Regions from separate parts of the Pantoea sp. y20 genome, predicted to be linked through region 2. Evidence: predicted binding sites of a transcription regulator. Region 2 holds the regulator's gene; the other holds the start of a gene.
What was found. The regulator sigma-54, encoded in region 2, starts transcription at its own class of promoters, with help from an activator protein. The targets are predictions, from matches to a motif close to GTTGGCACANNTTTCGCTNT.
Positions count from the first base shown of each region.

Region 1: ACYAC5_RS17375 (gamma carbonic anhydrase family protein) is a predicted target of sigma-54. The motif match lies at 7,709-7,728, and genes of this name have one in related genera.

Region 1 is NZ_CM142816.1:3,753,704-3,765,265, reverse strand. It holds gene trkA (Trk system potassium transporter TrkA) at 1-553, opposite strand, end outside; gene rsmB (16S rRNA (cytosine(967)-C(5))-methyltransferase RsmB) at 585-1,871, opposite strand; gene fmt (methionyl-tRNA formyltransferase) at 1,917-2,861, opposite strand; gene def (peptide deformylase) at 2,883-3,395, opposite strand; gene dprA (DNA-protecting protein DprA) at 3,511-4,635, shown strand; gene smg (DUF494 family protein Smg) at 4,607-5,080, shown strand; gene ACYAC5_RS17390 (DNA topoisomerase family protein) at 5,108-5,662, shown strand; gene tsaC (L-threonylcarbamoyladenylate synthase type 1 TsaC) at 5,659-6,234, shown strand; gene aroE (shikimate dehydrogenase) at 6,238-7,059, shown strand; gene ACYAC5_RS17375 (gamma carbonic anhydrase family protein) at 7,069-7,623, opposite strand; rRNA gene ACYAC5_RS17370 (16S ribosomal RNA) at 8,116-9,655, shown strand; tRNA gene ACYAC5_RS17365 (tRNA-Ile) at 9,729-9,805, shown strand; tRNA gene ACYAC5_RS17360 (tRNA-Ala) at 9,949-10,024, shown strand; rRNA gene ACYAC5_RS17355 (23S ribosomal RNA) at 10,227-11,562, shown strand, end outside.
Region 2 is NZ_CM142816.1:548,682-560,243, reverse strand. It holds gene murA (UDP-N-acetylglucosamine 1-carboxyvinyltransferase) at 1-637, opposite strand, end outside; gene ibaG (BolA family iron metabolism protein IbaG) at 684-941, opposite strand; gene mlaB (lipid asymmetry maintenance protein MlaB) at 1,056-1,361, opposite strand; gene mlaC (phospholipid-binding protein MlaC) at 1,361-1,996, opposite strand; gene mlaD (outer membrane lipid asymmetry maintenance protein MlaD) at 2,015-2,551, opposite strand; gene mlaE (lipid asymmetry maintenance ABC transporter permease subunit MlaE) at 2,556-3,338, opposite strand; gene mlaF (phospholipid ABC transporter ATP-binding protein MlaF) at 3,343-4,158, opposite strand; gene ACYAC5_RS02480 (calcium/sodium antiporter) at 4,386-5,369, shown strand; gene kdsD (arabinose-5-phosphate isomerase KdsD) at 5,383-6,363, shown strand; gene kdsC (3-deoxy-manno-octulosonate-8-phosphatase KdsC) at 6,376-6,942, shown strand; gene lptC (LPS export ABC transporter periplasmic protein LptC) at 6,939-7,511, shown strand; gene lptA (lipopolysaccharide ABC transporter substrate-binding protein LptA) at 7,486-8,040, shown strand; gene lptB (LPS export ABC transporter ATP-binding protein) at 8,046-8,771, shown strand; gene rpoN (RNA polymerase factor sigma-54) at 8,820-10,259, shown strand; gene hpf (ribosome hibernation promoting factor) at 10,281-10,568, shown strand; gene ptsN (PTS IIA-like nitrogen regulatory protein PtsN) at 10,729-11,211, shown strand; gene rapZ (RNase adapter RapZ) at 11,264-11,562, shown strand, end outside.

The DNA of each region.
Region 1 (11,562 bases), 1.0 Mb from region 2:
CTCGCGTATCAATATGCGGCATATGTTCACGCATGATCGACAAAGGATTCCCGACCAGCGGTCCGCCATAATAGGCTTTAACCACAGCGAGGCTCACTTTGCCTTCGGCAAAATTCACTACCTGAAGTGCGCCAGGATACTGAATCAGGCGGTAGATATTGTCGATCACCAACTGCTCAGGAGAGATCAGATGATCAATTGGTACGGCTTCAGGTACAAACAGCTTCTCAGCATCGCGTAAGTATTCAGCGGCGCGAATACGCGCGATACGATTGGGCGTATTGAAAAGGGAATACGCAATCTGACAAGCCACCATGTTAGTTTCATCGGAGTTGGTTACCGCCACCAGCATATCTGCATCTTCAGCACCGGCTTCACGCAAAATACGCGGATGTGATCCGTGACCATGCACGACGCGCAGATCAAATTTGTCCTGCAATACGCGTAAACGCGTCGCATCGCTATCGACGACGGTGATATCGTTATTTTCCCCGACCAGATTTTCTGCCAGGGTTCCGCCGACCTGGCCGGCGCCGAGGATAATGATTTTCATGGCTTAGATGCTCTTGTCAGTATGCGCAGCACTATTTTTTCATCAGCTTAGCGTAGAAGAAGCCGTCGCCGCCATCGATGGTCGGGAAAACCTGCCAGCCATTATCCTGGCCCTGTGGCAACTTCTCGGCCACGGCGTCGCTGTGCGCTGCCAAAAAGGCACTGATTTGATTGTGATTCTCTTCCGGCAATATTGAGCAGGTGGCATATATCATCGTGCCGCCAGATTTTAGACGCGGCCAGACGGCCTCAAGTATTTCGCACTGTAGATTCGCCAGCTCAGGAATATCACGATCGCGACGTAGCCACTTGATGTCTGGATGGCGGCGAATAACGCCTGTGGCAGAGCAGGGCGCATCGAGCAGGATACGATCAAACAGCATATCGCCACACCATTCTGCCGGTGTACGACCATCGCCCTGACGCACTTCGGCCTGCATGCCCAGGCGCTGTAAGTTCTCATGCACACGGAGCAGGCGTTGCGGGTCAACATCGACGGCTAAGACTTTGGCCTGCGGCGCGATTTCGAGGATATGCGTGGTTTTACCACCCGGAGCAGCACAGAGATCGAGAATAGTTTCCCCATCTTTTGGCTCAAGCAGCAGTGCGCAACGTTGTGCAGAAAGATCCTGCACCGTCACCCAACCTTGATCGAAACCCGGCAGCTGGCTGACTGGAGCGGGTGATTCCAGTCGCAATGCATCTTGTGCATCGCCAGGAAAAGCAACTTTCTCTTCTGCCTGCAATAGCGCCAGCCAGGCATCGCGACTGTAATGCTGGCGATTGACGCGCAGCCACATCGGCGGTCGCTGATTGTTAGCTTCAACAATCTGTTGCCACTGTTCTGGCCATGCCGCTTGCAGACGTTTCAGCAACCAGCCTGGATGCCAGTAACGTTGCGAGCCCTGATCGACTTCGGCTAACAGCGCTTCTTGCTGGCGCAGGAACTGGCGCAACACGCCATTTAACAGGCCTTTTAAAGCCGTGCGCTTCAGCACTTCAGCACCCGCCACGGTTTCTGCCAGTGCCGCATGGGCCGGCACGCGGGTATATAGCAGCTGATAGAGGCCAACCATCAACAGATAATGCAACACTCGCTGCTTACCGGTTAAGGTGCGCTCCATCAGTTTGCCGATTAAGGCTTCTAGCTGCGGCAGCGTGCGCATCACGCCAAAACAGAGTTCTTGCAGCAGCGCGCCATCTTTATCGGATAGGTTCTTTTGCGCGCCCGGCAAAATGGCACTCAGCGATTCGCCTTTGTCCACAACGCGTTCAATGAGTTGCGCGGCCAGGCTGCGCAAGTTGGTAGCTTTTTTCATGTTATTTCATCAAACAAAAAGCCCGGTCAAACCGGGCTTGGAGGATCAGGCCAGAACGGTTCCAGGTACGAACCATTCGCGGCGCGAATTGAGCAGGTCCTGAGCGGACATGGCTTTTTTACCGGCAGGTTGCAGCGATACCAGATTCAGCACACCATCGGCCGTTGCGATCTGAATGCCTTGTTTATCAGCATGGACGATTTCACCGGGTTGCTTGTTCTGATGCGGCAAAACCGTTGCCTGCCAGACTTTTACCGGTTGCTCTTCAATCATGAAATAGCTCATTGGCCATGGATTGAAGGCACGAATACAACGTTCCAACTGCGCTGCTGAAAGTGACCAATCAAGACGCGCTTCTTCTTTACTCAGTTTCTCAGCATAAGAGACCAGCGCTTCATCCTGAACTTCTGGCCTGGCATTACCGCTTGCTAGCAGATCCAGCGTTAACAGCATGCCTTGCGGGCCGAGTTGCGCCAGCTTCTCATACAGCGACGCGCTGGTGTCTTCAGCCGTAATTGGGCAGGAGAGTTTATGCAGCATGTCGCCGGTATCGAGGCCAACATCCATCTGCATAATGGTGACACCGGTTTCGGTATCGCCAGCCCAGAGAGAGCGTTGGATGGGTGCAGCACCGCGCCAGCGTGGCAGCAGCGAACCATGCACATTAATACAACCCAGGCGCGGCATCGCCAGCACGGCTTTTGGCAGGATCAAGCCATAAGCGACCACCACCATGATATCGGCCTGCAGATCGTCAACCAGATGCTGGTTCTCTTCAGGCTTCAGGGATTTCGGCTGAAATACCGGAATATCGTGCGTCTGTGCCAGGACTTTGACCGGGCTTGACGTAAGCTTATTGCCGCGTCCGGCTGGACGATCGGGCTGGGTAAAGACGCCAACAACCTGATGCTCAGAAGCAAGTAGCGCGTCTAAATGACGCGCTGCAAAGTCAGGTGTACCGGCAAAGATAATTTTGAGCGGTGCAGACACAGTTTAACCTTCAATGAGCACTTAATCTTCGCGTGCGTTTAGGCGGGCCAATTTTTCCAGTTTCTGTTTGATACGCTGACGTTTCAGTGGCGACAGATAATCAATGAAAAGTTTGCCATCGAGATGATCGATTTCATGCTGGATGCAAATCGCCAGCAGACCGTCGGTTTCCAGCTCAAAGCTTTTGCCGTCACGATCCTGCGCACGCACCTTGACCCACTCTGCGCGCGGCACAAAAGCACGTTGCTCAGGAATAGAAAGGCAGCCTTCTTCAATACCGGTTTCACCGCTTTTTTCCAGCAGTTCCGGATTAATCAGCACCAAACGCTCGTCACGGTTTTCAGAAACATCAATAACAATGATGCGCTGATGAATATCGACTTGGGTCGCCGCTAAGCCAATACCTTCTTCGGCGTACATGGTTTCAAACATGTCGTCGACAATACGCTGCACGTCTGCGTTTACGGTTGCCACCGGCGCAGCGATTTTGCGAAGGCGATCATCAGGGAAATGTAATACCTGCAAAACTGACATAAATATCCAGATCTGTATGCGTTGAAGAAAAGATTACTGCCTCATATTGTAGACTTTTTGATGTCTGATTGACAGCATTGCACCGCATGATAGCGCGGCTGACAGGGAGTGCAGCATGGAGAGAATTGAATGGATGCTCAGGCTGGCAAATGTAAAAGGCTTAAGCTCTGGAGTTGTCAGACATTTAGCGGAGGCATTGCAGGATGATGCTCAGGTTGATGACGATCTGTTACTGGATCAGGGATTAAACGAAACCCAGCGACAACAGTTTAAAGAGCTTTGTCCACGCCAGTTAGCACGAACGCATCTATGGCTGGAGGATGAGCAGCATCATGTAGTTACCTGTATCGACGAACATTATCCCTCGTCGTTAGCGGAAATCAGTCGACGTCCCTCATTGCTGTATGTCGCGGGAAATATGGACATCTTGCAGACGCCCCAACTCGGTGTCGTGGGCAGCCGTCACTGCACGCATTATGGTAAGCAATGGGGAAGCTGGTTTACGCAGCAATTAGCGCTAAGTGGATTGACCATCACCAGCGGCCTTGCACGCGGAATCGATGGCGTGGCGCATCGGGCCGCGTTAGAAGTGCAGGGCAAGACCGTTGCAGTATTAGGCAGCGGTCTGCAGCATATCTACCCTAAAAGTCATCAAGCGTTAGCACGTGAGATCATCGCTGGCGGTGGGGCACTGATCTCGGAATTCCCCCTTGATACGGCACCGCATGCGGTTAACTTTCCGCGGCGTAATCGCATCATCAGTGGTTTAAGTCTTGGCGTACTGGTAGTTGAAGCCACGTTAAAAAGCGGTTCGCTGGTGACGGCACGCTACGCTTTGGAACAAAATCGTAACGTTTATGCATTACCCGGCGCGCTAGGCAATCCGGGTAGTGAAGGTACGCACTGGCTTATCCAGCAAGGCGCGCTGCTGGTGGCGCATCCTAACAATATCCTTGAAGATTTACATTCAACGCTGCAATGGTTGCCTGATAGCAGTTCAGAAACAATATATTCACAACACAGTGACGATGTGCCATTGCCATTTGCAACTGTGTTGGCTAACGTAGGTGATGAGGTTACACCTGTTGACGTCGTCGCTGAACGTGCCGGCCAACCTGTGCCAGTTATCGCAGCTCACCTGCTGGAGCTGGAGTTAGCAGGATGGATCGCAGCTGTACCCGGCGGCTATGTCCGATTGAGGAGGGCATGCCATGTTCGACGTACTTATGTACTTGTTTGAGACGTATATCCACAACGAAGCTGAAATGCGCGTTGATCAGGATAAATTGACCGATGATTTAACCGATGCCGGTTTTCATCGTGAAGATATCTACAATGCGTTGAATTGGCTTGAGCGGTTAGCGGATTATCAGGAAGGCTTGGTTGCGCCAGTACTCATGGCAAACGATCCGCTCTCAATGCGAATCTATACCGAAGAGGAAAACCAGCGTTTAGATGCAGAATGTCGCGGTTTTATTTTGTTCCTGGAACAGGTCCAGGTGCTGAATATGGAAACGCGCGAGATGGTCATCGAACGTGTAATGGCCCTTGATACCCTCGAATTCGATCTTGAAGATCTCAAATGGGTGGTGTTGATGGTGCTGTTTAACATTCCAGGATGTGAAAACGCCTATCAGCAAATGGAAGAACTGTTATTCGACGTCAATGAAGGTATGCTGCATTAATAATTTGCGATTGATGCAACCGGTAATATGAGTAAATCAGCACTATTCTCCGTGCCTAAACACGAACCCTGCCCCGCTTGCGGGGCAGAATTAGTCATACGTTCCGGCAAACACGGCCCTTTTCTGGGGTGTGTAAATTATCCAACCTGCGATTACATTCGCCCGCTGAAAAGTCAGGGAGATGGGCACGTTGTTAAAGTGCTGGAAGGCCATGCATGCCCTCAGTGTGGCGCAGACAAAGTTCTGCGTCAGGGGCGATTTGGCATGTTCGTGGGTTGCAGTCACTACCCGGAATGTGATTACACCGAAACCATCGACAAGCCTGATGAAACAGCTATCGCCTGTCCGCAATGTCAGAGCGGTAAACTGGTACAGCGGCGCTCGCGCTATGGCAAAACCTTCTACTCTTGCGATCGCTATCCAGATTGCCAGTTTGTCCTTAACGCAGCGCCGGTCGAAGGCGTTTGCCCGCATTGCCAGTTCCCTTTATTAATAGAGAAGAAAACCGCAGAAGGCATGAAGCGCTTCTGCGCCAGCAAACGCTGCGGTAAGCCCATTGTCCAGGACGCATCATCATCATGAAGCCAAGCCAGTATTCAGCGGGTAGTCTCGATTTTTGCATTGAGAGGCTACAGCAACAGGAAGTTATCGCCTATCCAACCGAAGCCGTATTTGGATTGGGCTGCGATCCCGACAGCGAGAATGCCGTAATGGCGCTTTTGGCGCTCAAGCAGCGTCCAGTCGAGAAGGGACTCATTTTGATTGCAGCCGATTACGCGCAGCTGGAACCTTATATCGCCGACCGTGAACTCTCTGTGCTGCAGCGCGAGCGTATGTTTGCCAGTTGGCCTGGCCCGGTAACCTATGTAGTGCCAGCTTCGCCACATACGCCGCGTTGGTTAACGGGGCGTTTTGACTCACTGGCCATTCGCGTTAGCGATCATCCGGACGTACAGGCTTTGTGTCGCGGTTTTGGTAAACCTCTGGTTTCGACCAGCGCCAATCTTTCCGGCGAACCACCTTGTCGTAATGTGGAAGAGGTTGCTGAGCAATTTGGTCCGCAGTTCCCAGTCTTACATGCTGAAACGGGTGGGCGACTGAATCCTTCTGAAATCCGCGACGTTATTAGCGGTGAACTTATTCGTCAGGGCTAACGCATGGAAAATTTTGCCGTTTTTGGTCACCCAATTGCGCATAGCAAATCTCCTTTCATTCATAGCTTGTTCGCTGAGCAAACCGGCATTGAGCATCAATATGGCAAGGAGTGCGCGCCACTTGAGGGTTTTCCTCAGTCGATCGCCGATTTTTTTGCGCATGGCGGCAAAGGTGCCAATGTCACGCTGCCTTTTAAACAGCAGGCGTGGGAATTTGCCGATGAGCTTAGCGAGCGTGCGGCATTGTCTGGTGCGGTTAATACGTTAAAGAAAGATGCGCAGGGCAAGATCTTCGGCGATAACACCGATGGCATCGGCTTGCTCAGCGATCTGGAACGACTGCAGATGATCCATCCAGGCGATCGAATTCTGCTGGTGGGCGCCGGTGGTGCTGCGCGTGGCGTAATCCTGCCGCTGCTTTCATTCGGATGTTCGCTGGTGGTAGTGAATCGCACCGTGGCACGCGCCGAGCAGCTGGCAGAGATTTTCCAGCATAGCGGGGATATCAAAGCGGCCAGCTTTGAGCAATTAGTGGATCAGCAATTTAATCTGATCATTAATGCGACCTCGAGCGGTGTTGATGGCAAAGTTCCGGCGTTAGCCACATCGCTAATTAATGCGCAAACGCGTTGTTATGACATGTTTTATCAACAAGGTTTGACGCCATTCTTACTGTGGTGCCAGCAGCAGGGCGCGCAGCAGCTGGCGGATGGTGTTGGCATGTTAGTAGGGCAAGCCGCTCACGCTTTCCATTTATGGCATGGCGTGATGCCAGAGATCACGCCAGTGATAGCCAAACTAAAGCAGTCGATGCAGCAGGAATAAAATTGGCGATCAGGAATGAGATTGGCTTTCCTGAGAGAGATATTCATTCTTCCAACCGACATAGTTATTGGATGAGTAAAGCAGCCCGGCGATTTCCGCTTCACTGAGTGGGCGGACCTGCTTAACCGGGCTGCCTAAATACAGGTAGCCACTTTCCAGTCGTTTACCTGGCGGCACCAAACTGCCAGCGCCAATCATCACATCATCTTCAACGATCACGCCGTCCAGCAGAATGGATCCCATTCCAACCAGTACGCGATTGCCGATAGTACAGCCGTGCAGCATCGCTTTATGCCCTACCGTGACATCTTCGCCAACAATCAGCGGATAACCTTCCGGATTGCTGCTGGACTTGTGAGTGACGTGCAGTACGCTGCCATCCTGAATATTGCTTCTTTTGCCTATCACCACTTTATTGACGTCACCACGAATCGCAACCAGCGGCCAGATGCTAACGTCATCGTCGAGTTGTACTTCACCCACCACCACGCTGCTGTTATCGATCATCACGCGATCGCCTTGTTGCGGGAAATGGTTCTTATAAGGTCGTAGGGCTGTGGACATGATCTTCTCCTTTTACGTTTTTACCCAAGCCTGCGGCTTAAAAGGCGGATAAACAAGATGATTTTTGAGCGGATCGCTCGCGATCGCAGCGAAAAGAGTGAAAACTCGCCAGTCGATTAAAAAGATCGAAAAAAGGGGTTGTGCAAAAAATTCGGATCCCTATAATGCGCCACCACTGAGACGGCAAAGCGGCAACGCAGACGGCTTGGCAGGGAGTGAAGAAATTCATCCCGCCGGATAAAAACGCTGAAAAAAGTGTTTGACTCCGAAGGAGAGTAGCGTAGTATACGCCACCTCGCGACAGACGGTTCAGCCGCTGTTCGCAACGCTCTTTAACAATTTATCAGACAATCTGTGTGGGCACTCGCAGGATTGATATCCGCGTCTCCGGACGCAAAAAAATATCAAAGCCTCACGAGTGAACACATAATGAAATTCATTATGACGTTTTACAGATGAGCATCGCTGAACTGGTTTCAGCAAATCAAACTTAAATTGAAGAGTTTGATCATGGCTCAGATTGAACGCTGGCGGCAGGCCTAACACATGCAAGTCGAACGGTAGCACAGAGAGCTTGCTCTCGGGTGACGAGTGGCGGACGGGTGAGTAATGTCTGGGAAACTGCCCGATGGAGGGGGATAACTACTGGAAACGGTAGCTAATACCGCATAACGTCGCAAGACCAAAGTGGGGGACCTTCGGGCCTCACACCATCGGATGTGCCCAGATGGGATTAGCTAGTAGGTGGGGTAATGGCTCACCTAGGCGACGATCCCTAGCTGGTCTGAGAGGATGACCAGCCACACTGGAACTGAGACACGGTCCAGACTCCTACGGGAGGCAGCAGTGGGGAATATTGCACAATGGGCGCAAGCCTGATGCAGCCATGCCGCGTGTATGAAGAAGGCCTTCGGGTTGTAAAGTACTTTCAGCGGGGAGGAAGGCGGTGGAGTTAATAACTTCACCGATTGACGTTACCCGCAGAAGAAGCACCGGCTAACTCCGTGCCAGCAGCCGCGGTAATACGGAGGGTGCAAGCGTTAATCGGAATTACTGGGCGTAAAGCGCACGCAGGCGGTCTGTCAAGTCGGATGTGAAATCCCCGGGCTTAACCTGGGAACTGCATTCGAAACTGGCAGGCTGGAGTCTTGTAGAGGGGGGTAGAATTCCAGGTGTAGCGGTGAAATGCGTAGAGATCTGGAGGAATACCGGTGGCGAAGGCGGCCCCCTGGACAAAGACTGACGCTCAGGTGCGAAAGCGTGGGGAGCAAACAGGATTAGATACCCTGGTAGTCCACGCCGTAAACGATGTCGACTTGGAGGTTGTTCCCTTGAGGAGTGGCTTCCGGAGCTAACGCGTTAAGTCGACCGCCTGGGGAGTACGGCCGCAAGGTTAAAACTCAAATGAATTGACGGGGGCCCGCACAAGCGGTGGAGCATGTGGTTTAATTCGATGCAACGCGAAGAACCTTACCTACTCTTGACATCCAGAGAACTTAGCAGAGATGCTTTGGTGCCTTCGGGAACTCTGAGACAGGTGCTGCATGGCTGTCGTCAGCTCGTGTTGTGAAATGTTGGGTTAAGTCCCGCAACGAGCGCAACCCTTATCCTTTGTTGCCAGCGGTTCGGCCGGGAACTCAAAGGAGACTGCCAGTGATAAACTGGAGGAAGGTGGGGATGACGTCAAGTCATCATGGCCCTTACGAGTAGGGCTACACACGTGCTACAATGGCGCATACAAAGAGAAGCGACCTCGCGAGAGCAAGCGGACCTCATAAAGTGCGTCGTAGTCCGGATCGGAGTCTGCAACTCGACTCCGTGAAGTCGGAATCGCTAGTAATCGTAGATCAGAATGCTACGGTGAATACGTTCCCGGGCCTTGTACACACCGCCCGTCACACCATGGGAGTGGGTTGCAAAAGAAGTAGGTAGCTTAACCTTCGGGAGGGCGCTTACCACTTTGTGATTCATGACTGGGGTGAAGTCGTAACAAGGTAACCGTAGGGGAACCTGCGGTTGGATCACCTCCTTACCTGAAGATACTTTCCCGCGAAGTGCTCACACAGATTGTCTGATAGAAAGTAACGAGCAGAAAAAACCTCTACAGGCTTGTAGCTCAGGTGGTTAGAGCGCACCCCTGATAAGGGTGAGGTCGGTGGTTCAAGTCCACTCAGGCCTACCAAATTTCTTCTCATGCTGCGTTAAAGCGCCGCTCGTATAGTGAACTATACGTCGCGCCACTTTGCCTTGCCTGAAAAGAAATTACCGTTTGTCAAAAACGGAACTCCTGGTGAGTGGTAGTAGTGGTCTCTGCAGTAACTGTATGGGGCTATAGCTCAGCTGGGAGAGCGCCTGCCTTGCACGCAGGAGGTCAGCGGTTCGATCCCGCTTAGCTCCACCATTACAGTGACTCAAAACAATACTTCAGAGCAAACCGGAAACGGTGTGCTGCGAAGTATTATGCTCTTTAACAATCCGGAACAAGCTGAAAATTGAAACGACGTATCGTCTTCATTCTCCGTAATAAGAATGAAGCGGCGATATGTTCGAGTCTCTCAAATGCTTGCAGTCTGCGCGCGTTGCAAAACGCCTGTGGGTTGTGAGGTTAAGCGACTAAGCGTACACGGTGGATGCCCTGGCAGTCAGAGGCGATGAAGGACGTGCTAATCTGCGTAAAGCGTCGGTAAGGTGATATGAACCGCTACAGCCGACGATGTCCGAATGGGGAAACCCGGTGCACCCAGTGCATCATCGCAACATGAATACATAGTGTTGCGAGGCGAACCCGGGGAACTGAAACATCTAAGTACCCGGAGGAAAAGAAATCAACCGAGATTCCCCCAGTAGCGGCGAGCGAACGGGGAACAGCCCAGAACCTGAATCAGTTTGTGCGTTAGTGGAAGCGTCTGGAAAGTCGCACGATACCGGGTGATAGTCCCGTACACGAAAGTGCACAGATTGTGAGTTCGAAGAGTAGGGCGGGACACGTGGTATCCTGTCTGAATATGGGGGGACCATCCTCCAAGGCTAAATACTCCTGACTGACCGATAGTGAACCAGTACCGTGAGGGAAAGGCGAAAAGAACCCCGGCGAGGGGAGTGAAACAGAACCTGAAACCGTGTACGTACAAGCAGTGGGAGCCTCTTTAATGGGGTGACTGCGTACCTTTTGTATAATGGGTCAGCGACTTATATTCTGTAGCAAGGTTAACCGTATAGGGGAGCCGCAGGGAAACCGAGTCTTAACTGGGCGTTAAGTTGCAGGGTATAGACCCGAAACCCGGTGATCTAGCCATGGGCAGGTTGAAGGTTGGGTAACACTAACTGGAGGACCGAACCGACTAATGTTGAAAAATTAGCGGATGACTTGTGGCTGGGGGTGAAAGGCCAATCAAACCGGGAGATAGCTGGTTCTCCCCGAAAGCTATTTAGGTAGCGCCTCGTGAACTCATCTCCGGGGGTAGAGCACTGTTTCGGCTAGGGGGCCATCCCGGCTTACCAACCCGATGCAAACTGCGAATACCGGAGAATGTTATCACGGGAGACACACGGCGGGTGCTAACGTCCGTCGTGAAGAGGGAAACAACCCAGACCGCCAGCTAAGGTCCCAAAGTCATGGTTAAGTGGGAAACGATGTGGGAAGGCACAGACAGCCAGGATGTTGGCTTAGAAGCAGCCATCATTTAAAGAAAGCGTAATAGCTCACTGGTCGAGTCGGCCTGCGCGGAAGATGTAACGGGGCTAAACCATGCACCGAAGCTGCGGCAGCGACACTATGTGTTGTTGGGTAGGGGAGCGTTCTGTAAGCCGTTGAAGGTGTGCTGTGAGGCATGCTGGAGGTATCAGAAGTGCGAATGCTGACATAAGTAACGATAAAGCGGGTGAAAAGCCCGCTCGCCGGAAGACCAAGGGTTCCTGTTCAACGTTAATCGGAGCAGG
Region 2 (11,562 bases):
TTTTGTCTGTGCCCGCGCCGGTGATTTTCGCACCCAACGTGTTGAGGAAGTTTGCCGTATCGACAATCTCCGGCTCACGCGCGGCGTTCTCAATGATGGTGATGCCGGTGGCCAGCGTGGCCGCGCTCATGATGGTAACGGTAGCGCCGACAGACACTTTATCCATCACGATATGCGCGCCCTTCAGACGGCCATTGACAGAAGCTTTAACGTAGCCCTCTTCCAGCTTAATTTCCGCACCCAGCTGTTCCAGGCCAGTAATGTGCAGATCGACCGGGCGTGCACCGATAGCGCAGCCGCCCGGCAGTGAAACCTGGCCCTGACCAAAACGCGCCACCAGCGGACCCAGCGCCCAAATCGAAGCACGCATGGTTTTCACTAAATCGTATGGCGCACTGAAAACATTAACTTCGCGAGCATCAACGTGGACCGAACCATTGCGCTCAACGCGCGCACCCAGCAGATTCAGCAGCTTCATGGTGGTATCGATATCACGCAGCTTCGGTACGTTCTGAATCTCTACCGGCTCTTCAGCCAGCAGCGCAGCAAACAGAATCGGCAACGCAGCATTCTTCGCCCCGGAAATGGTCACTTCACCACTTAAACGGGTGGGGCCTTGCACACGAAATTTGTCCATTAACACCGCTCTCAATTATCTATCAATAAAACAACCGGTGAGGCACTTAGAAACCGTTGAGTTTACGGTCGCGCGCCCACTCGGCTGGGGTATAAGTTTTGATGGAAACCGCATGAATACGGTTATCCGCAATATATTCCATCAGCGGCGCGTACACAGCCTGCTGCTTCTTCACGCGGCTCAGTTCGCCGAACATTTCGCCCACCGCGATGACCTGAAAATGGCTGCCATCGTTGCTGAGTACGTGTACTTCTTCTAATGCCAGCGCCTGCATCAGCACGGCCTGAACTTCACTATTTTCCATCGCTCGTTACTTCGCTTAATAATAATAAGGCAGACATCTTAGAGGAAAGCGCCTGACTCTTAAATACGCAAAAGCCCCTGAAAAAATCAGGGGCTTAGCATCGACATCATTCGATCAGGCGATTTTTTCCGCAGAAACAATAATCTGCTGCAGGTTATACAGCGTGATCAGTGACTGGAGTTTATCGGAGATCCCAGAGAAAAGTGGTGCGCTGCCTTGAGCACGCGCAATTTCACGCAGATGCACCAATAGCGCTAAACCCGCTGAATCCACCCTTTCCAGCCCGGCGACATCAATGGTGGTGATATCCGCCACCGCAGTGTTACGTTCCTGCCACAAGGTCAGCAAAGTATCACGATCTAATTTGCCGCTTAAGGCCAGCGTACTGGCAGTGCGCTGCCAGCTTAACGGTTCACTCATTATTGCTTTTTATCCAGGGTGATCGGCTGTGCGGCATAGGTTTTCAGCTGAGCCGTCAAGCCATCAATGCCTTTGGTACGCAGCAGATCGCCCCACTCATTCTGTTTCGTGGTGATCATGCTGATGCCTTCGGCCACCATATCATACGCCTGCCAGTTGCCAGTTTGGCTGTTCTTACGCCACTGGAAATCGAGACGCACAGGCGGACGCCCATTAGGATCGATGATGGTGACGCGAATCGCCACGATATTGGCATCGCCAATCGGCTGCTCCGGCTGAATCTGGTAGGTTTGACCGTTGTACAGCGCCAGCGCCTGGCCGTAAGCCTGTGCCAGATAATCACCGAACGCGGCAAAGTAGGCATCACGTTGCGCTGGTGTCGCATCGCGATAATAGCGACCAAGAACCAACGCACCGGCATATTTTATCTGTACGTACGGCATCAGTTCCTGACGTACCACTTCGCGCAGATAGTTCGGATCCTGCTTAATCTTCGGCTGTTCGTTTTTCAGGCGGGTGAAGGTCTTTTCCGCCGCTTCGTTCATCAGCTTGTAAGGATTAGTTTGATCCGCTGCGGCGTTGGCTGCCAGCGGTGCGATTGCCAACAGGGCAATCATCAGTAAACGTTTAAACATCATGTTTTACCTCGTAGGTTATTCCGTTGTTGCAGGTGCTGCCGGTGCACTCTGCGCACCCTGTGATTTATCGTCAGATTTATTATCGCCGCTTTTATAGAGGAATTGACCGATCAGGTCTTCCAGCACCAGCGCCGACTTGGTGTCACGCAGCGTGCCGCCATCTTTCAGCATAGAAGAACCAAGCTCGGGATCGTCAAAACCTAAATTCAGCGCCAGGAACTGTTCACCGAGCAGGCCTTGAGTACGGATGGCTAATGAGCTGGTGTCGGGAATCTTATCAGCGTATTTATCGCTAATATCCATGGTCACACGCGGTGAGAGGGTTTTCTCATCCAGCGCAATATCTGACACCCGGCCAATTAACACGCCGCCAATTTTCACCGGAGAACTGACTTTCAGTCCGCCGATATTATCGAAGGTGGCATACATCTTCCACGTTGGTTCGGTGCCGATAGTTTTGAGATCGGCAACGCGCAGGCCGAGGAATAACAGCGCCAGCAGCGCAGCCAGCATGAAGACGCCAACCCAGATTTCGTTTTTCTTGCTTTGCATTGCATCAATTCCCAAACATCAGTGCTGTCAGCACAAAATCCAAACCGAGTACCGCCAGTGAAGCATGCACCACGGTACGCGTTGTCGCACGACTGATCCCTTCCGAGGTCGGGATGGCATCATAGCCATTAAAGAGCGCAATCCAGGTTACCGTGACGGCAAAGACTGCGCTTTTGATCATGCAGTTAACGACATCAGTGCGGAAATCTACCGCGTTCTGCATCGCCGACCAGAAGAAACCGGGATCGATCCCTTTCCAGCTCACGCCAACCAGCGCGCCACCGGCAATACCAACGGCGGTAAAGATCAACGCCAGCAACGGCATGCTGATAAATCCTGCCCAGAAGCGCGGTGAGACCACGCGTCGTAGCGGATCGACGGCCATCATCTCCATGCTGGAGAGCTGTTCGGTGGCTTTCATCAGCCCGATTTCAGCGGTTAACGCTGAACCCGCACGGCCTGCAAACAGCAACGCCGTGACGACCGGACCGAGCTCACGCAGCAGCGAGAGCGCCACCAGCATGCCAAGGCTGGTTTCCGCATTGTAAGTGGTGAGCACCAGATAGCCTTGCAGACCCAGCACCATGCCAATAAACAAGCCAGATACCACGATGATCAGTAACGATAACACGCCCACGCTATACAACTGTTTTACCAGCAGCGGCGCATGGCGACGAAACGCCGGCTTACCGACTAACGCATGAAATAACATGAGGCCTGCGCGGCCAAAAGCGGCACAGGTATTGATTCCCTGACGTCCAAATGACGCTAGCGCCTGTAACAACATCAGTTTACGTTCTCCCTGAGCGGGTCAAGTCGCTGAGATAATCGCCAGCGGCAAAGCGGAAAGGCACCGGACCATCCGCATGACCCTCGATAAACTGGCGCACACGCGGATCGGGATTTTCTCGCAGTTCCGGCGCGCTACCCTGAGCAATGATTTTTTGTCCGGCAACAATATAGGCATGATCGGCAATGCTCAAGACCTCAGGCACATCGTGTGAAACCACGATGCAGGTCAGGCCCAGGGCATGATTCAGTTCGTCAATTAACTTCACCAGCACGCCCATGGTAATTGGATCCTGGCCGACAAAAGGCTCATCGAGCATGATCAATTCGGGTTCCAGCGCGATAGCACGCGCCAGCGCCGCACGGCGGGCCATACCGCCAGAGAGTTCGGCAGGCATTAGTTTAGCGGCTCCGCGCAAACCCACCGCTTCCAGCTTCATCAATACGGTGCTGTGCAACAGTTCTGGCGGCAGCTGCGTATGTTCACGCAACGGCCAGGCAACGTTTTCATACACGTTGAGATCGGTAAACAGCGCGCCGGACTGAAACAGCATGCTCATTTTTTTACGCGCTTCGTACAATTTGGTGCGGGAAAGCGTCGGGATATTTTGATCGCGGAACCAAATCTCGCCTTTATCGGGCTGTAATTGCCCACCGATCAGACGCAATAATGTGGTTTTGCCAATTCCGGACGGGCCCATAATCGCGGTAACTTTACCGGCAGGAACCGTTAACGAGATGTCGTCGAAGATAGTACGATCTCCGCGCGTGAAACTGACGCCACGAACCTCAACCAGATTCGTTTGCTGCTGGATCATCTTTACCTCTTTATGCGGATCGGGCGCTATCAAAGCTGTGGATGGTAGCCTGGTAGCCTCGAATGCACGATAGTTTTACAGAAACTTACCCACTTAGTGTGGCGAAAACGGCCTTAAAATTTACTTTTGCCTCTCAGACAGTCAAAATCAGCGCCTGTTAGTGCGTGCAGAATGTTTTTACCCGTCGGACAAGGTTCGCCGACACCTCCATCCATCAAGGATTTTTAATGTTCGTAGCCTCTGCCTTGCTGTTTATCGGATTGATTTTACTGGTTTACGGTGCCGACCGTTTGGTATTTAGCGCCGCGATCCTCTGTCGATCCTTTGGCATCCCACCGCTGATCATTGGTATGACGGTGGTGAGCATTGGCACATCATTACCGGAATTGATCGTCTCGTTTTCGGCCGCACAGCATGGACAGATGGATTTAGCGGTTGGCACCGCGCTGGGCTCGAACATCACCAATATTCTATTAATTCTGGGCGGCGCGGCACTGCTCCACCCATTGACAGTACACTCCAATCTGATTCGGCGCGAATTGCCATTAATGCTGCTAGTCTCACTGCTCTGCGGCATCATGCTGTTTGATAACTATTTAAGTCGACTCGACGGCATCGCGTTACTGCTGATTGCATTGGGTTATCTGCTGGTGGTGATTCGCATTGCTCGCCGTGCTGAACGCGATAATAACGACACGCTAACCCGCGAACAGCTGGCGGAGCTGCCGCGCGATGAGGCCGGTAACACCGTGGCCTTTCTGTGGCTGGCGGTTGCACTGATTATTTTGCCGATGTCGACGCGTATGGTGATCGACAACGCTACCGTCTTTGCCGACTACTTTGGTGTGAGCGAACTGGTGATGGGCCTGACGCTGATCGCCGTCGGCACCAGTTTGCCCGAACTGGCCACCGTGGTGGCTGGCGCGCTGAAAGGTGAGGACGATATCGCGATCGGTAACCTGATCGGCGCCAATATTTTCAATCTGGCGATTGTTCTCGGCCTGCCGGCGCTGATTCATCCCGGCAGCGTTGATGCGCATGCCTTCGCACGTGATTACTGGGTGATGCTGGCAGTGAGCGTACTGTTCGCCCTGCTCTGCCTGCTGCGCAAACGCCGTATTGGTCGTATCGCAGGCACACTATTATTAGGTGGTTTTATCGCGTGGGTGCTGTGGCTATGGCTGAGCCCCATGCTTATCACAAGCTATTAAGGACGGACTGACCATGTCACATCAGCAACCGGATTTCGATTTTCAGCAAGCAGGCAAAGCGGTGCTGCGCATCGAACGCGAAGGGCTGGAGCAGCTTGATCAATATATCAATGATGATTTCGATCGCGCCTGCGCGATGATCTTTGCCTGTCGCGGCAAAGTGGTGGTGATGGGCATGGGCAAATCCGGGCATATCGGGAAAAAAATGGCCGCGACTTTTGCCAGCACCGGTACACCTTCGTTCTTTGTGCATCCCGGCGAAGCCAGCCACGGCGATCTCGGCATGGTCAGCACCAATGATGTGGTGATCGCGATTTCTAACAGCGGTGAATCCGGAGAAATCCTTGCGTTGGTGCCGGTGTTAAAGCGCCAGAAAGTGCAGCTGATTTGTATCACCGGCCGTCCTGAGAGCGCGATGGGCCGCGCTGCAGATGTGCATCTGTGCGTGAAAGTGCCGCAGGAAGCTTGTCCGCTCGGCCTGGCACCGACCACCAGCACCACCGCGACGTTAGTCATGGGCGATGCGCTGGCCGTGGCGTTATTGGAAGCGCGCGGATTTACCCAGGAAGATTTTGCGCTGTCGCATCCTGGCGGTGCGCTGGGCCGCAAACTGCTGCTGCACGTCAGCGATATCATGCACAGCGGCGATGAGATCCCGCACGTTAGCCGTGATGCGTCGATGCGTGATGCGCTGCTGGAAATTACCCGTAAGAATCTCGGTTTGACGGTGATCGTCGATGACCTAATGAAAATCGAAGGCATCTTTACCGATGGTGACTTGCGTCGCGTGTTCGATATGGGCATCGATTTCCAGAAAGCCACCATTCAGGAAGTGATGACCAGCGGCGGCATTCGCGTGCGCCCCAATATGCTGGCTGTTGACGCCCTTAATTTGATGCAAAACAAAAACATCACCGCCCTGCTGGTGGCCGATGACGATCGCCTGCTCGGTGTGGTACATATGCATGACATGCTGCGCGCTGGCGTGGTCTAACAGGAAGAAATAATGAGTGCTGAAACGGCGATGGTCGAGACTTGCTACGGTCCGGTGAGCGCGGACGTCATGGCGCGTGCTGCGAAGATTCGCCTGCTGATTTGTGACGTTGATGGCGTGATGTCCGATGGCGTCATTTATATGGGCAACAGCGGTGAAGAGCTGAAAGCTTTTAACGTGCGTGATGGTTATGGCGTGCGTTGCCTGCTGACCTCCGGCGTCGAAGTGGCTATTATTACCGGCCGCAAAGCAAAATTGCTGGAAGATCGCTGTAAGACGCTCGGCATTACGCATCTTTACCAGGGACAATCGGATAAGCTTTTGGCCTGGCGGGAACTCCTGGATAAACTGTCATTAACGGCCGATCAGGTCGCCTATATTGGCGATGACCTGATCGACTGGCCGGTAATGGCGCAGGCGGGGTTGAGCGTTGCCGTTGCTGATGCTCACCCGATTTTACTGCCGCGCGCGCATTATGTGACCCGCATTGCCGGTGGCCGCGGTGCGGTACGTGAGTTGTGCGATCTGATTTTGATGGCGCAGAACAAATTTGAGGATGCCAAAGGGCAATCAATATGAGTAAGAGCAGGCGTTGGATGACGCTGATCCTGGCCTTGATCGCCTTAGTGCTGATCGGCTGGAATCTCACCAACCAGGATGACGACAGAACGCCGGTGGCAACCAACGATCAAGCGCCAACCTACACCAGCGAGAAATCGAACACGGTGGTGTATAACCCCACAGGCGCGCTGGGCTATAAGCTGGTCTCCGATAAAGTGACCTACTTTGCTGCCGATGAGATAAGTTGGTTCGATAATCCGGTGATGACCACCTATGACGTTAATAAAGTGGCGACATGGTCGGTGCGCGCCGATAAGGCAAAGCTGACCAAAGATCGTATGCTTTATCTTTACGGCAACGTTGTTGTCAATTCTTTGACTCAGGATTCACAGCTTGAGCGCATCCTTACCGATAACGCTCAGGTTAATTTGGTCACCCAGGATGTGACATCTGACGATCAAGTCACCCTTTTTGGCCGCAGTTTTAATTCCACTGGCATGAAAATGCGCGGCAATTTACGGACGAAACATGCTGAGCTGCTTGAAAAGGTCAAAACTTCCTATGAAATTCAAAATGAACAAAAATAGCCTTAAGTTATTGCTGGTGAGTACGCTGCTGGCAACGAGCCTGCCTGCGCTGGCATTAACCGGCGACTCAGACAAACCGGTAAATATCGACTCCGTTAACCAGGCGCTGGATTTGCAGGGCAACGTTGCGACCTTTACCGGCAACGTCATTGTGACGCAGGGTTCCATCAAGATTACCGCCGATAAAGTGGTGGTCACTCGTCCGGGCGGCGATAGCAAAAAAACCATCGTTGATGCTTACGGCGCGCCAGCCACCTTCTATCAGATGCAGGATAACGGCAAGCCGGTGCAAGGCCACGCCAGTAAACTGCACTATGAATTGGCGAACGATTTTGTTGAGCTGACCGGCAATGCCTTCATTCAGCAGCAGGACAGCAACATCAAAGGCGACCGCATTACTTACCTGGTGAAAGAGCAGAAAATGCAGGCGTTCAGCCAGGGCGACAGCAAGCGCGTGACCACCGTTCTGGTACCGTCGCAGCTGCAGGACAAAAACGGTTCGTCCGCGAGCCCTAAAAAGAGTAACTGATTGCTATGGCAACACTAATCGCTGAGAACCTGGCGAAAGCCTACAAAGGCCGCCGCGTGGTGGAAGATGTTAGCCTGCAGGTAAAATCCGGCGAGATTGTCGGCCTGCTGGGCCCAAACGGTGCCGGTAAAACCACCACCTTCTACATGGTGGTGGGTATTGTGCCGCGCGATGCCGGCCGCATCGTGATTGATGATGAAGACATCAGCATTCTGCCGCTGCATGCGCGCGCCCGTCGCGGCATCGGCTATCTGCCGCAGGAAGCCTCGATCTTCCGTCGCCTGAGCGTGTACGACAACCTGATGGCTGTGCTGCAGATCCGTGATGATTTAACCGAAGAACAGCGTCAGGATCGGGCCAACGAGCTGATGGAAGAGTTCCATATTGGCCATCTGCGCGACAGCATGGGCCAGGCGCTGTCGGGTGGTGAACGCCGTCGTGTGGAAATTGCCCGCGCGCTGGCGGCTAATCCGAAATTCATCCTGCTGGACGAACCTTTTGCTGGTGTTGACCCGATCTCGGTTATCGACATCAAGAAAATCATCGAGCATCTGCGTGACAGCGGCCTTGGCGTGCTGATTACCGACCACAACGTGCGTGAAACCCTCGCGGTGTGTGAACGCGCCTATATCGTCAGCCAGGGACATTTAATTGCCCATGGCACGCCTGATGAAATTCTTGTAGATGAGCAGGTTAAGCGTGTTTATTTGGGCGAAGAGTTCAGACTCTGATAAGGTGTTGTAACACCCTACGTTTGCTTAGGAAATTCTTACCGAATTATGAAGCAAGGTTTGCAACTCAGGCTCAGCCAACAGCTGGCGATGACTCCACAGTTGCAGCAAGCCATTCGCTTGCTGCAACTCTCTACGCTTGAACTCCAGCAAGAACTGCAACTGGCGCTGGAAAGCAATCCGCTGCTTGAACAAACCGAACTGCACGAAGAAGTTGACGCACGTGAATTTCAGGATCAGGAAAGTGATTCGTTAGACACGCGCGAAGCGCTTGAGCAGAAAGATATGCCTGAAGAGCTTCCGCTCGACGCTACCTGGGACGAAATCTACACCGCAGGCACACCGTCAGGCACCGGCACCGATTACCAGGATGACGAATTGCCGATCTACCAAGGCGAAACCACCCAATCGCTGCAGGATTACCTGATGTGGCAGGTTGAGTTAACGCCGTTCACTGATACCGATCGCGCGATTGCCACGTCAATTGTTGATGCCATTGATGACACCGGCTACCTCACCGTCAGCTTACAAGACATTTATGACAGCATTGGTGATGAAGAGCTGGCGCTGGAAGAAGTCGAAGCCGTGCTCAAGCGCGTGCAGCGTTTTGATCCAATCGGCGTCGGTGCACGTGATTTGCGTGATTGCCTGTTAGTCCAGCTGTCGCAATATGCTGCCGACACGCCCATGCTGGCGGAAGCACGCCTGATTGTTAGCGAACATCTCGATCTGCTGGCCAACCATGATTTCCGCAGCCTAATGCGCGTAACCCGTCTGAAGGAAGAAGTGCTGAAAGAGGCGATGCTGCTGATTCAGTCACTCGATCCGCGCCCAGGCCAGTCAATTAACACCAGCGAACCGGAATATGTCATTCCCGATGTTCTGGTGCGCAAAATCAGTAAGCGCTGGACGGTTGAACTCAATTCGGACAGCATGCCGCGCCTGAAAATCAATCAGCAGTATGCGGCGATGGGCGGAGCTGGCCGTAATGAAAGCGATAACCAGTTTATTCGCAGCAACTTACAGGAAGCCAAGTGGCTGATTAAGAGCCTGGAGAGCCGCAACGACACGCTGCTGAAAGTGACACGCTGTATCGTTGAACAGCAGCAGGCGTTTTTTGAGCAGGGTGAGGAGTACATGCGTCCGATGGTGTTGGCGGATATCGCTCAAGCTGTTGATATGCATGAATCCACCATTTCCCGCGTGACCACGCAAAAGTATTTACACAGCCCGCGTGGCATCTTTGAACTGAAGTATTTTTTCTCCAGTCACGTCAACACCGAAGGCGGCGGCGAAGCCTCTTCCACGGCGATTCGTGCATTAGTGAAAAAATTAATCTCGGCGGAAAACCCCGCAAAACCCTTGAGCGACAGCAAACTGACCTCCATGTTGTCTGAACAGGGCATCATGGTTGCGCGACGTACGGTTGCTAAATATCGCGAGTCTTTATCTATACCGCCATCAAACCAGCGCAAGCAATTGGTTTGACCGAACGAAGAAGGAAGACCTATGCAGCTAAACCTTACCGGACTTAATGTTGAAATTACCGAACCTCTGCGTGAATTTGTAAATACCAAATTTGCCAAACTGGAACACTATTTTGATCGTATCAATCAGGTTTATATTGTTCTGAAGGTAGAGAAGGTGACGCAGGTTGCGGATGCAACACTGCACGTTAACGGCGGAGAGCTGCACGCCACATCGGAAGCGGAAGACATGTACGCGGCCATCGACGGGTTAATCGATAAACTTTCCCGTCAGCTGACCAAACACAAAGACAAACTGAAAAAACACTAACCTTCACGCTTGCAGAGTGCTGACTGATTCGGCACTTAGAGCATAAATGGGGCGGAACTTACCGCCCCGTTTTGTCATCTGCGCAAGCGCCAGCGGGTGAACGGTAATGAAATCAATTGCCTGAAACTCGCGGCTATGTGAACTCGCAAGTGAAACGATGATGAACAACGATCTAACACTGGAATTGAGCTCGGTCCTTTCACTGGACTGTACCCGTAGCGGCGTACACTGCCAGAGTAAAAAACGCGCGCTGGAGATTATCAGCGAGCTGGCAGCGAAGCAGCTCAATCTGCCGCACCAGACGCTTTTCGAAGCCATCCTGACCCGCGAACGCATGGGCAGTACCGGTATTGGTAACGGCATCGCCATTCCACATGGCAAGCTGGAAGAGGACACCTTACGCGCTGTCGGCGTGTTTATTAGCCTCGATCAGCCTATCGCTTTTGATGCGGTAGATAATCAGCCGGTTGACCTGCTGTTTGCCCTGCTGGTACCTGCGGACCAGTGTAAAACCCACTTACACACGCTTTCGCTGGTTGCAAAACGCCTCGCAGATAAAACCGTCTGTCGTCGTTTGCGCGCGGCACAGAGCGACCAAGAGCTCTACGCCATTATCACAGAAGCTCAGGAAGCACACTCTTAAGCGAGAAACACTTTTACCGGCGTTTTCGCCGGTTTAAAACGGGAGAAATGTGATGGTGCTGATGATCGTTAGCGGTCGGTCAGGCTCAGGAAAATCAGTCGCGCTGCGTGCCCTCGAAGATATGGGCTTTTACTGTGTCGACAACTTGCCGGTGGTGCTGCTACCGGAGCTGGCGAATACCTTAACCGAACGCAATATTTCTGCGGCAGTCAGCATTGATGTGCGTAACATGCCGGAATCACCGGAAGTCTTTGAAGCGGCGCTCAACAATCTGCCCGATGCCTTTTCGCCGCAGCTGCTGTTTCTTGATACCGATCGCAACACGCTGATTCGCCGCTACAGCGATACGCG